DNA from 2 places in the Pseudoalteromonas piscicida genome. Region 1 is predicted to be linked to the other one. Evidence: predicted binding sites of a transcription regulator. Region 1 holds the regulator's gene; the other holds the start of a gene.
What was found. The regulator LexA, encoded in region 1, represses DNA repair genes until DNA is damaged. The targets are predictions, from matches to a motif close to TACTGTATNNNNATACAGTA.
Positions count from the first base shown of each region.

Region 1 (7,483 bases):
GCAGGCTAGGCAAGCATGGCGTTGGTTGTCCATGTGAAAGGCTGTAGGCTGGTGACTTAGGAAAATCCGGGTTGCTAAGGCTGAGAGTCGAGACGAGCCACTAAGGTGGTGAAGTTGTTGATGCCCTACTTCCAGGAAAAGCCTCTAAGCTTCAGTTTATACTGAATCGTACCCTAAACCGACACAGGTGGTCAGGTAGAGAATACTAAGGCGCTTGAGAGAACTCGGGTGAAGGAACTAGGCAAAATTGTACCGTAACTTCGGGAGAAGGTACGCTCTTGTTTGTGAAAGACTTGCTCTGTAAGCAAACGAGAGCCGCAGTGACCAGGTGGCTGGGACTGTTTATTAAAAACACAGCACTGTGCAAAATCGTAAGATGACGTATACGGTGTGACACCTGCCCGGTGCCGGAAGGTTAATTGATGGGGTTAGCTTAGGCGAAGCTCTTGATCGAAGCCCCGGTAAACGGCGGCCGTAACTATAACGGTCCTAAGGTAGCGAAATTCCTTGTCGGGTAAGTTCCGACCTGCACGAATGGTGTAACCATGGCCACGCTGTCTCCACCCGAGACTCAGTGAAATTGAAATCGCAGTGAAGATGCTGTGTACCCGCGGCTAGACGGAAAGACCCCGTGAACCTTTACTACAGCTTGGCACTGAACATTGACCCTACATGTGTAGGATAGGTGGGAGGCTTTGAAGCGCAGACGCTAGTTTGTGTGGAGCCGACCTTGAAATACCACCCTTGTAGTGTTGATGTTCTAACTTAGGCCCCTGAATCGGGGTTGAGGACAGTGCCTGGTGGGTAGTTTGACTGGGGCGGTCTCCTCCCAAAGAGTAACGGAGGAGCACGAAGGTTTGCTAAGTACGGTCGGACATCGTACGGTTAGTGTAATGGTAGAAGCAAGCTTAACTGCGAGACAGACACGTCGAGCAGGTACGAAAGTAGGTCATAGTGATCCGGTGGTTCTGAATGGAAGGGCCATCGCTCAACGGATAAAAGGTACTCCGGGGATAACAGGCTGATACCGCCCAAGAGTTCATATCGACGGCGGTGTTTGGCACCTCGATGTCGGCTCATCACATCCTGGGGCTGAAGTCGGTCCCAAGGGTATGGCTGTTCGCCATTTAAAGTGGTACGCGAGCTGGGTTTAGAACGTCGTGAGACAGTTCGGTCCCTATCTGCCGTGGGCGTTTGAGAATTGAGAGGGGCTGCTCCTAGTACGAGAGGACCGGAGTGGACGAACCGCTGGTGTTCGGGTTGTGATGCCAATTGCATTGCCCGGTAGCTACGTTCGGAATCGATAACCGCTGAAAGCATCTAAGCGGGAAGCGAGCCTCGAGATGAGTTCTCACTTTGACTTAGAGTCAACTGAAGGGCCGTTGAAGACTACAACGTTGATAGGCGAGATGTGGAAGTGCTGTGAGGCATTAAGCTAACTCGTACTAATTACCCGTGAGGCTTAACCATACAACGCCAAAGTGGTTTATAAGCGACAGAAGTTAATAGACTAAAGTAGACAAAAGAATTTAATAAGCTTTTTCCGGATTTAAGAATTAAACAAGGTGACCAACCTCAGGGTATCGCGAAATCGGTTCACCTTGCGCAAATGGAATGCTCGTGCGAGGCACGATGTCATTAGACATTTGCCCCCAGTTTTCCTGGTGACTATAGCGTTTTGGAACCACCTGACCCCATGCCGAACTCAGAAGTGAAACAAAACAGCGTCGATGATAGTGTGGATTACCCATGTGAAAGTAGAACATCGCCAGGGCCAAATAAGAGAAACCCGTTGCAGAGATGCGACGGGTTTTTTGCTGTTTGGGGTATAGAAAACCTCGCAAGCCAATCAACACATCGCGAGGTAAACTCGCTCCTACCACAGCATCAGCACAGTGCAACATGGTAGGAGATGTATGGACTCCTCTCCCTTAACGGGAGAGTACGGTATAAAGATATTGCAAAACACTTTTATGATGCCGCGGGCGAAAACTTAGCTCCAATTGCGCGAAAACTGCGAATAATACCAATCCATCTTAACTTTTTCCCACCTCTATCCAGTCACGTTGACACATTTTAACCACTCGTTTTGTACATGATACAAAGTCATTCCAAGCCTCACTACAACTCTCAACAATATCTTCATAACCTTTGAAACAACGATTCGCTAAATGATGCTGACGCAGCCAACTCCATACTTGCTCTATTGGGTTCAGCTCTGGTGAATAATACCAATTATACCAATCCATCTTAAGTTTTTCCCACTAGAAGCCGCACTCTCTAGAGCACATATCGATCACAACATGTTGAGTATCGCTAATAAAGTCGTTCCAAGTGCGAGTACATGTGTTCAGAATATCTTCGTTAGCTATCAACAAATACACTTAAAATATGGCGAATAAAGAAACATTTGCGATTTTTTTTGAGCTGTATATACTTACAGTAAATAAACTACTGTATGGAACACCAGTTAATGCGTCCTCTAACGAAACGACAAGAACAAATCTTTGAATTAATAAAAGTATTCATAAAAGATACTGGCATGCCTCCAACTCGCGCTGAAATAGCTGATGCTTTGGGTTTTAAGAGTGCAAACGCAGCAGAAGAGCATCTAAAAGCGCTTGCGAAAAAGGGAGTTATTGAAATGGTTCCAGGAGCAAGCCGAGGCATCAGACTTGTAGAGGATGAATCTGAGCAACTTGGCTTACCTATTATCGGCCGTGTTGCAGCTGGCGAACCCATACTGGCGGAACAACATGTAGAAAGTCACTGTAATGTGGATGCGAGCTTTTTTAAGCCTAATGCAGATTACCTTTTGAGGGTTAATGGTATGAGTATGAAGGACATTGGCATTATGGATGGGGATCTACTAGCGGTTCACAGAACCCAAGTGGCGGAAAATGGGCAAGTGATAGTTGCTCGTGTTGAAGAGGATGTGACTGTCAAGCGCCTTGAAAAGAAAGGAAAGAAAGTTTTTCTGCATGCTGAGAACGAAGAGTTTAAAGCGATTGAAGTGGATCTTGAGCATCAAAATTTCTCCATTGAAGGGCTAGCCGTAGGTGTGATTAGAAGCGCTGACTGGATGTAGTTTATGAAAGCAAGCGTAGCGTTAAATATAAAGTTGCGCTTGCTTAAACTATATTTTGTTTAGAAAGGAATAATTAACTTTTCTAACTGTGTGAAAGTAAGGTGATTATAGTGACTTTATTCATCTAGCAATATTTTTAGCTTTCTGATCTTTATATACTATTTTTCACCATTCTTCGTTTTACTCCCGATAATCCCCAGTTTTGCTTCTAAAGTTAGTCTTCTCAAAAATCTTGCATTTTGGTTGTTTTTTGACTAATTGGTTAATAGTCGTGCAGTAAGTCTATGTACAAATAGACAATATGACAGTCATCCAATAATAACAAAAGACAACCACGAGTTGTCTTGAAGGAGACGTCAAATGAAAATTTGTCGATTAGTTGTAGCATTCATCGCAGTGCTAATCGCCATGCCCTCACTTGCTAACAGCGCTTACAATATGAGGCAAGGTGTTACAGACATTAGTCATCAAGTGTATGAGCTTCACATGACCATATTTCTAATATGTTGTGTCATAGGAGTGATTGTATTTGGGATTATGTTTTGGGCGCTTATAAAACACAGAAAGTCAAAAGGCGTTGTTGCAGCGCAATTTCATGAAAGTACCAAAGTGGAAATACTTTGGACTGCAATTCCCTTCCTGATACTCATTGGTATGGCAATACCAGCCACAAAAACGCTTATTGCAATGGAAGACACGAGTAAAGCTGATCTGACCATTAAGGTCACAGGCTCTCAGTGGAAATGGCACTATGAGTATATGGGGCATGATGTTGAGTTCTACTCTTTGCTCTCTACTCCGAAAGATGAAATTAGTGATCTTAAAGAAAAAAATGAAAATTACCTACTTGAAGTTGATAAGCATTTAGTTATTCCCACCGATAGGAAAGTTCGCTTTTTGATGACCTCAGATGATGTCATCCATTCTTGGTGGGTGCCCGATTTTGCGGTGAAGAAGGACGCCAATCCAGGCTTTATAAATGAGGCATGGACTAAAGTAAATGATGAAGGAATATACAGGGGACAATGTGCCGAATTATGCGGCAAAGATCATGGCTTTATGCCAGTTGTCGTTGAGGCTGTAAGCCCTGATAAATTCGATAGGTGGCTCAGTGACGCGAAAGCCGAAAAAGCAAAAGCGGAAGCTGAGTCACAAGCTGTAGCCCAACAAACTCTTTCGAAAGAAGAGTTGATGGAGGTCGGCGAACAAACTTACATGGCTTACTGTGCAGCTTGCCATCAACCCACGGGGCTTGGGCTACCAGGTGTCTTCCCTGCAATGAAAGGGAGTAAAGTTGTTACTGGAGATATAAAAGATCATATAGATATTTTGCTTTTAGGTCGACCTGGTACTGCTATGCAATCCTTCGCAAAGCAATTAACAATCAAGCAGATCGCTGGGGTTATTACCTATAAAAGAAATAGCTGGGGTAATGACACGGGCGATGTTATTCAGCCAAGCCAAATACAGCGTGAGATAGATGCATTAGAGGAGGGTAAGTAATGAGTGCCATTGTAGAAGAACATTCACACCATACAGCTCCAAAAGGCTTAAAGCGCTGGCTGTTTACTACCAATCATAAAGACATTGGAACACTGTATTTATTGTTCTCACTAACCATGTTTTTAATTGGCGGTGCTATGGCTATGGTGATCCGAGCCGAGCTTTTCCAACCTGGGTTACAGCTTGTAGATCCGCATTTTTTTAATCAAATGACGACAGTCCATGGACTAATAATGGTATTTGGCGCAGTAATGCCCGCATTTACTGGTCTTGCCAACTGGATGATCCCAATGATGATTGGTGCTCCTGATATGGCGCTACCGAGAATGAATAACTGGAGTTTTTGGATACTACCCTTTGCATTTGCAATTTTACTGATGTCATTGTTTTTGGAAGGTGGTGGGCCCGCTTTCGGTTGGACTTTTTATGCGCCACTATCTACAACGTACAGCAATGATAACACTGCATTTTTTGTTTTTGCGGTCCACATAATGGGCATTAGCTCTATTATGGGTGCTATCAATGTTATCGTGACTATCGTCAATCTTAGAGCTCCAGGTATGACATGGATGAAGTTGCCTTTGTTTGTTTGGACTTGGTTGATAACTGCATTTCTTCTTATTGCTGTTATGCCCGTACTCGCTGGCGCTGTGACTATGGTATTGACCGATAAATTCTTTGGAACGAGCTTTTTTGATGCAGCAGGTGGTGGTGATCCAGTTATGTTCCAGCATATATTCTGGTTCTTTGGTCACCCTGAAGTGTATATCATGATATTACCTGCCTTCGGCATAATCTCTACGATAGTACCGACGTTTTCAAGAAAGAAATTGTTTGGCTACGCATCGATGGTTTATGCAACCGCATCAATTGCACTGCTGTCGTTCGTCGTTTGGGCTCACCATATGTTTACAACGGGTATGCCTTTAGCTGGTGAGTTGTTTTTTATGTATGCAACTATGCTCATTTCAGTGCCTACTGGCGTTAAGGTCTTTAATTGGGTGGCTACAATGTGGCGAGGTGCCATTAGCTTTGAAGTACCCATGCTTTTTGCCATTGCCTTTATCGTACTTTTCACCATAGGTGGATTTTCGGGTTTGATGTTAGCGATTACACCTGCGGATTTCCAATATCACGACACTTACTTTGTTGTCGCGCATTTCCATTATGTGTTAGTTACGGGGGCCGTGTTCTCAATAATGGCTGCCGCATATTATTGGTTACCAAAGTGGACGGGGCACATGTTTGATATCAAATTGGCTAAATTTCACTTTTGGCTCTCCTTGGTTAGTGTGAACGTGTTGTTTTTCCCAATGCACTTTGTTGGTCTTGCTGGCATGCCAAGGCGGATCCCTGATTATGCGCTACAGTTCGCTGATTTCAACGCGATCATTAGTATCGGAGGGTTTGCTTTCGGTCTTTCTCAACTGTTGTTTGTTGCAGTGGTTTATAAATGTATAAAAGGTGGAGAGCAGGCTCCTGGAAAAGTGTGGGATGGGGCTGAGGGATTAGAGTGGCAAATACCATCTCCAGCTCCTTACCATACCTTTTCAACACCACCGGAGATTAAGTGATGCAACATGGACGCCTGCTTAAGAAGCTTATCTTGTTGACGCTAGGCATGTTTGCTTTTGCCTTTGCATTGGTTCCTCTATACGACGTCTTTTGTGATGTAACAGGCCTTAATGGTAAGCCGTCTATGGAAGTCGCGAAGCAGAGCGAGTCAGTTGCACAAAGTCGACAAGTGGAGGTGAGCTTTACAACGCATAGTCAAAGTCAGGCGCCATTTAAGGTAGATGCAGTCGACCATTCGGTTAGTGTCCAACCCGGAAAGCTAACCGATGTAAAATTTATTGCAAAAAACTTGAGTGATAGTGAGCGTGTGCTACAAGCGATCCCTTCGGTGTCCCCTGGAAAAGCTGCAAAGTATTTACACAAAATGGCCTGCTTCTGTTTTGATCAGCAGCCAATGAAAGGCAAAGAAGAAGTGGAGTTTGTCTTGAGGTTCTATGTAGATACTGAGCTCCCAAGTGATGTTGAAGAACTCACGCTTTCATATACGTTGTTTGATATTACAGAGCGAGTTAGTAAACAAGACAGTGATGGACTGAATATGCTAGCCGCTCGAGAGGAGTTCAAATATGAACCATGAACAAGAAAAATATTACGTGCCAGAGCAAAGTCCATGGCCAATCGTCGGGGCTTTTGCACTTTTCTTTATCGCTGTTGGCGCAGGCTTAACGATTATTCAACTTAAATCAACCAGTAATAGTGGAGTAATGCTACTGCTCGTGGGTATTACAGTGCTGATATATATGGTTTTTGGTTGGTTCAGGAATGTTATTCAAGAATCTCAAACCGGATTATATTCTGCCCAAATGGATCGCTCGTTTAAACAGGGAATGGGGTGGTTTATCTTTTCCGAGGTTATGTTTTTTGCCGCTTTCTTTGGAGCGCTTTTCTATGCACGAATGATTGCTGTGCCATGGTTAGGTGGTGCAAGTAATAATGCCAGTACCAATGAGGTTTTATGGCCTCAATTTGAAGCTGTATGGCCACTGCTCACAACGCCGGATGGAACTGTGACTCAAGCTATGGGTTGGCAGGGACTTCCGCTTATCAATACGATTATTCTATTAGCATCATCAGTAACCCTTAGCTTTGCCCATGTTGCGTTGGAGAAAGAGCAAAGGGCGAAAGTAAAGGCATTCTTGGGATTGACGGTACTACTTGGTGTTGCATTTTTAACGTTACAAGTGGAAGAGTATATTCACGCCTATCAAGATCTTGGATTAACTCTTCAGTCGGGGGTTTACGGTAATACATTCTTTCTACTGACAGGGTTTCATGGCTTTCATGTCACACTTGGTGCAATCATTCTTTTTGTTATAT
Region 1 is NZ_CP021646.1:355,158-362,640, forward strand. Features, by position in the region: rRNA gene B1L02_RS01650 (23S ribosomal RNA) at 1-1,470, shown strand, start outside; rRNA gene rrf (5S ribosomal RNA) at 1,661-1,774, shown strand; partial or broken gene B1L02_RS01660 (transposase) at 2,037-2,228, opposite strand; gene lexA (transcriptional repressor LexA) at 2,474-3,088, shown strand; gene coxB (cytochrome c oxidase subunit II) at 3,449-4,591, shown strand; gene ctaD (cytochrome c oxidase subunit I) at 4,591-6,165, shown strand; gene B1L02_RS01680 (cytochrome c oxidase assembly protein) at 6,165-6,743, shown strand; gene B1L02_RS01685 (cytochrome c oxidase subunit 3) at 6,733-7,483, shown strand, end outside.

Region 2 (7,483 bases), 1.8 Mb from region 1:
CGATGATAGGTGTATCACTTTTACTAAACCTGTGGCGCTTGGTTGTTGGGCCTTCAATTCCAGATAGAATTTTAGCGCTCGATACCATGTACATAAATACCATTGCGCTTATTATTCTGTACGGAATGAGCATGGGGACGGCACTGTACTTTGAAGCGGCATTATTAATAGCCATGCTTGGCTTTGTAAGTACGGTCGCTGTATGTAAGTATTTGCTACGCGGCGACATCATAGAGTAGGAGAGTGGTATGTCAGAATGGATAATTTCTATTTTATTACTGTTAGGTGGTGCGTTTGTGCTAATTGGCTCTATTGGCCTTGTGAAAATGCCTGACTTTTTTATGCGTCTCCACGGTCCTACCAAGGCTACAACGCTTGGAATGGCGTGCTTATTGACCTCGGCAATGGTGTATTTCAGTACCACGACTGATGGTATAAGTGTGAAGGAAATCTTGATTTCAATATTTTTGTTGCTCACCGCCCCCATCTCTGGATATATGCTGATTAAGTCAGCAATACATCACCGCTTGCCAAGTAATGAAAAGACGACTGGCAAAGACAAGATAAAAAAATAGTGCTTCGGCACTTTTTTTATCTAGTTATTCATAATTTATTCTCCCGAATATTTCGCTGAAGCATCATAAATTTCAGTACGTTATTAAATTTTTTGCTACAGTTAAAAAAGATTTCATAGTCGCCGATAAAATAGGGGTCACTCGTTTTATCAAGTTGATGATGAACGTGCAGTGCAATTTTTTGCATACTAAGTCTAAAAAACTGGGAATGTTATGAAACAAGCTTCGATTAAAAACAAACTCTTACTCTTTGTAACAGTATTGGTAACGAGTTTGGTTGTTATATTAGTGACAACAATGTGGTTTCACCTTGCAGCAGAAAATACCAAGCAAAGTGAAGGAGTCCAACAAGCGATTTATGATGAAATATCCCAAGGCCTCATAGCTAAAGGTAATCAATATGGGCAACGCGTGGCTGGCTTTATTAATGAAGCCTATCGTGTTCCTTACACTTTGGCAGGTGTGTTATCTCATACCGCCAAACAGGATCCTCTGAGCCGTGAACAAGTGCAAGAAATTGTCAATGGCGCGCTCAAGCAAAATCGCTTTGTCTCTTCCATGTATGCACAGTTTGAACCTAATGGTTACGATGGCAATGATGCCAGCAATCAAGGTGGTTCGAGTCACTCTGTGCTGGGCGCTGGTACCTTAGAGCTCTACTTTACTCAAGAAGCCAGTGGTCCGATGCAGCAAAAAGTTGAGTCGGCAGAAGAAAAATACGCCGATGCAATCAATGAGTTTGGCCTACGAGAGGCAGAGTGGTATTTGTGTGCAAAAGACAAAGTAGCGCCTTGCATCATGGAGCCTTACTTATATGAAATTTCTCCGGGCAACAAAATGTTGATGACCTCATTAACCACGCCGGTTGTGGTCAATGGTCAATTTCGAGGCTTAGTGGGCGTGGATGTAAATTTACCTATTTTCCAAACTATGGTGGACGAACTCTCAAACTCGCTTTATTCAGGAGCCGCAAAGGTAACTTTGCTCAGTGAACTTGGCCTTGTCGTGGGCTCTAGTCACTACAAAAACTTAGCGCGCCCACTTGCGGAATCGACAAAGTCAGATAGGGCTGAGATGTTAAAATCGCTGCACACAGGTTCTGGGATTAGAGAGCTTGGTGAGGACTTGGTAGTAGCGGTACCGATTAAAATAGCATTGCCAAACACCACTTGGTCTCTTGTAATCGAACTCCCAAAGGCAATTGCTCTTAGCTCTGCTACAACGCTGCAAAGTCAGTTGGAGGCGTCGACGGACTCCGTTGGTCGCTGGATGCTTATTATCGGTATTGTTATTGCTGTTATTGGCATTGCCATTGCGGTGGTATTAGTGAACACAATTATCGGCCCGCTTACTCATATTCAGGAGCGGGTAGAGAACTTAGCTTCTAGCGAAGGTGATTTAACGCATGAGCTAGAGGTGAGCCATCATGCTGAGTTGATTGCGTTGGCGCATGGCTTTAACCGCTTTACTGATAAACTACGAAAGATGATTGATGACCTCAAAGGTCTTGCTGAATCTTCCTACGAGCAGTCGCATCGAACAACAGAAGCCGCGATAAACATCAAAAACAAAGTCGCTAATCAGCATTTAGAAATAGATAGCGTAGTTACTGCAATTAACGAACTTAGTGCAACCGCTTCAGAGGTGGCTCGGGCGTCGGAAAAAGCGGCTGCAAGTACGAATCAAGCCGCAGATCAAGTTCAGCAAAGCGAACAAAGCATCATTAAAACGACTGAAACGGTGCAATCAATGGCGGATCAAGTCATTGATGCAAAACAAGCGGTCGTGAAGGTGTCTGAGCGCAGTGATGATATTTCTAAAATACTAGAAGTGATCAGAGCCATTGCAGAGCAAACTAACTTACTTGCCTTAAACGCGGCAATTGAAGCTGCAAGGGCCGGAGAACAAGGGCGTGGTTTTGCGGTTGTTGCAGACGAAGTTCGAGCCTTGGCCTCAAAAACACAAGCCTCGACGGACGACATTAGTAAACTGATAGATAACTTGCAGAGCGAGGTCGCGAACTCTGGCCGTATCATTGAAAGCTCTGTGCAGTTAGGTGAAGATGCAGTGAGTTATTGCCAAGAATCGGCTAGGTTAATGAGTACGCTGGTTGCTGAGCTGACAAGCATTTCTAATGAAGTAACACAAATTGCGACGGCAGCTGAAGAGCAAAGCATGGTTACTGAGGAAATTAATACAAATACAACGGGCATTTCAGATGCCGCTGCTGAGCTTTCGAAGTTCGCAGATGAAGTAGAGCAAGCGGCCAGTTCAATGACGCTGATAGTCGAACAGAAACATAAGCAACTTAATTTACTAAGAACGTAAGTTTGTTGTTTTGCAAAGAGACTGGAGACAGTCTCTTTGCAGCTATGGCGTTTTTTATCAAAATTCACTATGATAACTGTATCTATATACAGTTAAGCCAATCATGAAACTCTATATCGCAGAAAAACCCTCTTTAGGTCGAGCAATCGCCGATGTCTTACCAAAACCACATAAAAAACAAGATGGTTATATAGAAGTTGCGAATGGTGATGTGGTTTCTTGGTGTATAGGCCACTTGTTGGAACAAGCAGAACCTGAAGACTACGACGCCAAATACAAAAAATGGCAGTTTCATGATCTACCAATCGTGCCTACTCAATGGCAGTTCAAAGCAAAGCCAAAAACAAAAAAGCAGCTTAGCACTTTAAAAAAGTTACTCACAAAAGCTGATGAAATCTACCATGCTGGAGATCCAGATAGAGAAGGGCAATTGCTCGTGGACGAAGTATTTCAATTCGTAAATTTGCCAGAGCGGAAAAGAGCAACGATCCGGCGCTTGTTGATCAGTGATTTGAACCCACAAGCTGTGAAAAAGGCATTGGCTTCGACACGTTCTAATCAAGAGTTTGTTCCTTTAAGTGTATCTGCGCTTGCAAGAGCTAGAGCGGATTGGCTATTTGGTATGAATTTAACCAGAGCATTTACATTGGCTGGGCAAAAAGCGGGAGTGAATACCGTTTTGTCGGTTGGCAGAGTGCAAACGCCGGTACTTGGCTTGGTTGTTAGAAGAGATCTAGAAATCGAGAACTTTGTCTCTAAACCATTTTATGAGGTGATTGCGCACATCAATAAACCGGGTTGGGGAGTTTTTGAAGCTAAGTGGGTACCAAGTGAAGCATGTAAGCCCTATATGGACGAAGATGGGCGTGTTCTGGTTAAAGCCTTAGCTGAAAATGTTGCGGATCGGATCAGTCAAAAGCAAGCTACAATAAATAAAGTTGAAACGAAACCAAAAAAGATAAACCCGCCGTTACCCTATAACCTTTCTTCTTTGCAGATTGACGCAAACAAGCGCTACGGTTTATCGGCTCAGCAAGTGTTGGATATTTGTCAGGCACTCTATGAGAAACATAAACTGATCACTTACCCTAGATCAGATAATCGTTATCTACCACAAGAACACTTTGTTGAAAGAGAGCAAGTCATTGCGGCTGCCGAGCACAATCAGGGAATAGAAAGTAAGTTTATTAAGTTAGCTGATATGGATCTAAAAGGAGCGTGTTGGAATGACAAAAAGGTAGAAGCGCATCACGCTATTATTCCAACCACTAAAAAGCTTCGCAGTGTTCAGCTTGGACATAGAGAGTTGCAGGTCTATCAGCTCATTTCTGTACAGTACCTTGCGCAATTCTTACATCCCTACCGCTACAATGAAACTAAGGTGGAGTTGGAGATTAGTGGTGGTCAATTCAAGGCGCAAGCCAAGCAAATAACAGATAAAGGATTCAAGATACTGTTTAAAGGTCACGAGGCCGAGAAAGAAAACCTATTGCCGGAGTTACAGGTGGGAGAGCAACTTTTGTGTGAGAAAGGTGAAGTTAAAGAAAAACAAACTCAGCCGCCAAAGCATTACACAGAAGCCACATTATTAGGCGCAATGACTGGTATTTCGCGGTTTGTTTCCGATCAATCTATCAAAAAGGTATTAAAAGACACTGACGGGCTTGGCACTGAGGCGACGCGGGCCGGAATTATTGAGCTTTTGTTTAGACGGCAGTTTCTTAGACGAGAAGGTAAGACGATATACTCTACGGCACTGGGTAAGGCATTCATTCAAACCCTGCCTGAGTCACTTTCATTACCAGACAGAACTGCGCTCTGGGAATCATTGCTTGGGAAGATCGCCAAAAAGGAAACGTCGTATAATCAATTTATGCAACCGCTTTGTAATGAGTTAGGTGCATTTATTAACAGCGCTCAGTCTATCAATACGAATGCACTGAAAGGTGTGCCTGTACCTGCATTTAAAAAACGTGGGGCAAGAAAGGGGAAATATACTCGAAAGAGAAAGCCAAGCTCTGCATAATTGTTTTATCGGCTTGGTTGTAAATTCAGATAGTGTCACTATATCAACCATATTAATTACTCAGACAGAAAGTAGAGCATGAGCAATAAAATTCAACTTACCCCTGAAAACATTCAGCAAGTAATAACCGATCCAAATCCAGAGAAGGTGTTGTTGCTGACCTTTTATAGCAATCAAAACCCTGAATGTGTTCAGCAAGACCAAATATTAGATGGGATCGCGACGGCTTATAGTGAGCATATAACCATAGGCGTTATTGATTGTGATGTCCAACAAGCACTGGCATCTCAACTTGCTCAGCAAATTGGTTTACAAGCTTTGCCGACGATTGTGATTTTAAAAGGTGGTTCGCCGGTAGATATGTTGGCAGGTGCAAAAACAGAAGAAGAAATTAAAGAAGCTTTGTCTGAACATCTACCAGCACCTGAAGTTATTTTACTTGATCAAGCAAAGCAATTTCTTGCAAGCGGCGATCTAAATAATGCTTTTGGTTATGCGAAGAAGGCATACGATATTGATAGTAGTAATACTCGAGTTAAGTTGGTGTTCGCTGATATCTGTATGCAAATTCAAAAATTTGATGAAGCTCAAGCATTATTAGATTCTGTAGATGAAGAACAGCGGGACCCGTATTACCATAATTTAGTTGCTAAATTGGCGCATGCTGCGGCTGCGCAAGATTCACCAGAGGTAAAGCGATTAGAACAAGCGGTGGAAGCTGAGCCTGATTCATTAGACTTACGTTGTCAGCTAGCTCAAGCTCTGTTAGATGTGGGTAAAAAAGAAGAAGCATTGGCAAGCCTACTTATGGTGCTTAAGAAAGATATGAATTACGGTGAAGCCAAAAAGGGATTCTTAGATATTATCGCTTCGCTTCCTGATGGCGATAGTGTTGCTTCAGTATATCGCCGAAAGCTATATAGTCTTCTTTACTAAAAGAGTAGAGAGTTAAATACCAAGATGCAGGTGAAAATTTATTCAACTGTATCTTGCATCCTCCCAAATTTGATCAATACTTATGATCCCTTTACGGAAACTGGTGACAGTTTTATGAAGAAAATATTGCATTTGTGTGGTTTTTAAGTGGTTTTGTGTGTTTTCTGTTCGAACGAGCCTTTTTTATAAGTTTTAATGAAAAAAAGGGTTGCACTAAAATCGGATCGCCCTATAATGCGACCCCACTGACACGGGGCGCCACGCTGAAAAGCAAAGCAGCAACGAGTTAGCGTCAAGTAAAACTTAAAATCGAAACTTCTGCTAAAGAAATTCAAAATTAAGTGTTGACAAAAAATCGGGAATGCTTAGAATGCACATCCCTCGAAACAACGAAATGTTTCGAAACGTTCTTTAAAAATATGAAGCAATCATCTGTGTGGGCACTCGTACAGATTGAGTTCTAACAGCAGATTCTAGTTCGCTAGATGACGCAAACAAATTTAGAGTCTCAATTGTAACTGAGTGACTATATAGTCAATTCGTTTTGATTTTACTTTTTTGAAAAGTAGAAACAAACAATCAGAATTCATTGAGCATGGTTTGAAGTTTACTTCAAACAAAAAACTTTTAATTGAAGAGTTTGATCATGGCTCAGATTGAACGCTGGCGGCAGGCCTAACACATGCAAGTCGAGCGGTAACATTTCTAGCTTGCTAGAAGATGACGAGCGGCGGACGGGTGAGTAATGCTTGGGAACATGCCTTGAGGTGGGGGACAACCATTGGAAACGATGGCTAATACCGCATAATGTCTACGGACCAAAGGGGGCTTCGGCTCTCGCCTTTAGATTGGCCCAAGTGGGATTAGCTAGTTGGTGAGGTAAAGGCTCACCAAGGCGACGATCCCTAGCTGGTTTGAGAGGATGATCAGTCACACTGGAACTGAGACACGGTCCAGACTCCTACGGGAGGCAGCAGTGGGGAATATTGCACAATGGGCGCAAGCCTGATGCAGCCATGCCGCGTGTGTGAAGAAGGCCTTCGGGTTGTAAAGCACTTTCAGTCAGGAGGAAAGGTTAGTAGTTAATACCTGCTAGCTGTGACGTTACTGACAGAAGAAGCACCGGCTAACTCCGTGCCAGCAGCCGCGGTAATACGGAGGGTGCGAGCGTTAATCGGAATTACTGGGCGTAAAGCGTACGCAGGCGGTTTGTTAAGCGAGATGTGAAAGCCCCGGGCTTAACCTGGGAACTGCATTTCGAACTGGCAAACTAGAGTGTGATAGAGGGTGGTAGAATTTCAGGTGTAGCGGTGAAATGCGTAGAGATCTGAAGGAATACCGATGGCGAAGGCAGCCACCTGGGTCAACACTGACGCTCATGTACGAAAGCGTGGGGAGCAAACAGGATTAGATACCCTGGTAGTCCACGCCGTAAACGATGTCTACTAGGAGCTGGGGTCTTCGGACAACTTTTCCAAAGCTAACGCATTAAGTAGACCGCCTGGGGAGTACGGCCGCAAGGTTAAAACTCAAATGAATTGACGGGGGCCCGCACAAGCGGTGGAGCATGTGGTTTAATTCGATGCAACGCGAAGAACCTTACCTACACTTGACATAC
Region 2 is NZ_CP021646.1:2,641,574-2,649,056, reverse strand. Features, by position in the region: gene B1L02_RS12360 (K+/H+ antiporter subunit F) at 1-239, shown strand, start outside; gene B1L02_RS12355 (Na+/H+ antiporter subunit G) at 249-575, shown strand; gene B1L02_RS12350 (methyl-accepting chemotaxis protein) at 789-2,903, shown strand; gene B1L02_RS12345 (DNA topoisomerase III) at 3,007-4,929, shown strand; gene B1L02_RS12340 (tetratricopeptide repeat protein) at 5,008-5,865, shown strand; rRNA gene B1L02_RS12335 (16S ribosomal RNA) at 6,494-7,483, shown strand, end outside.
Region 2: the regulator LexA is predicted to act here: its motif matches at 2,978-2,997, upstream of B1L02_RS12345 (DNA topoisomerase III).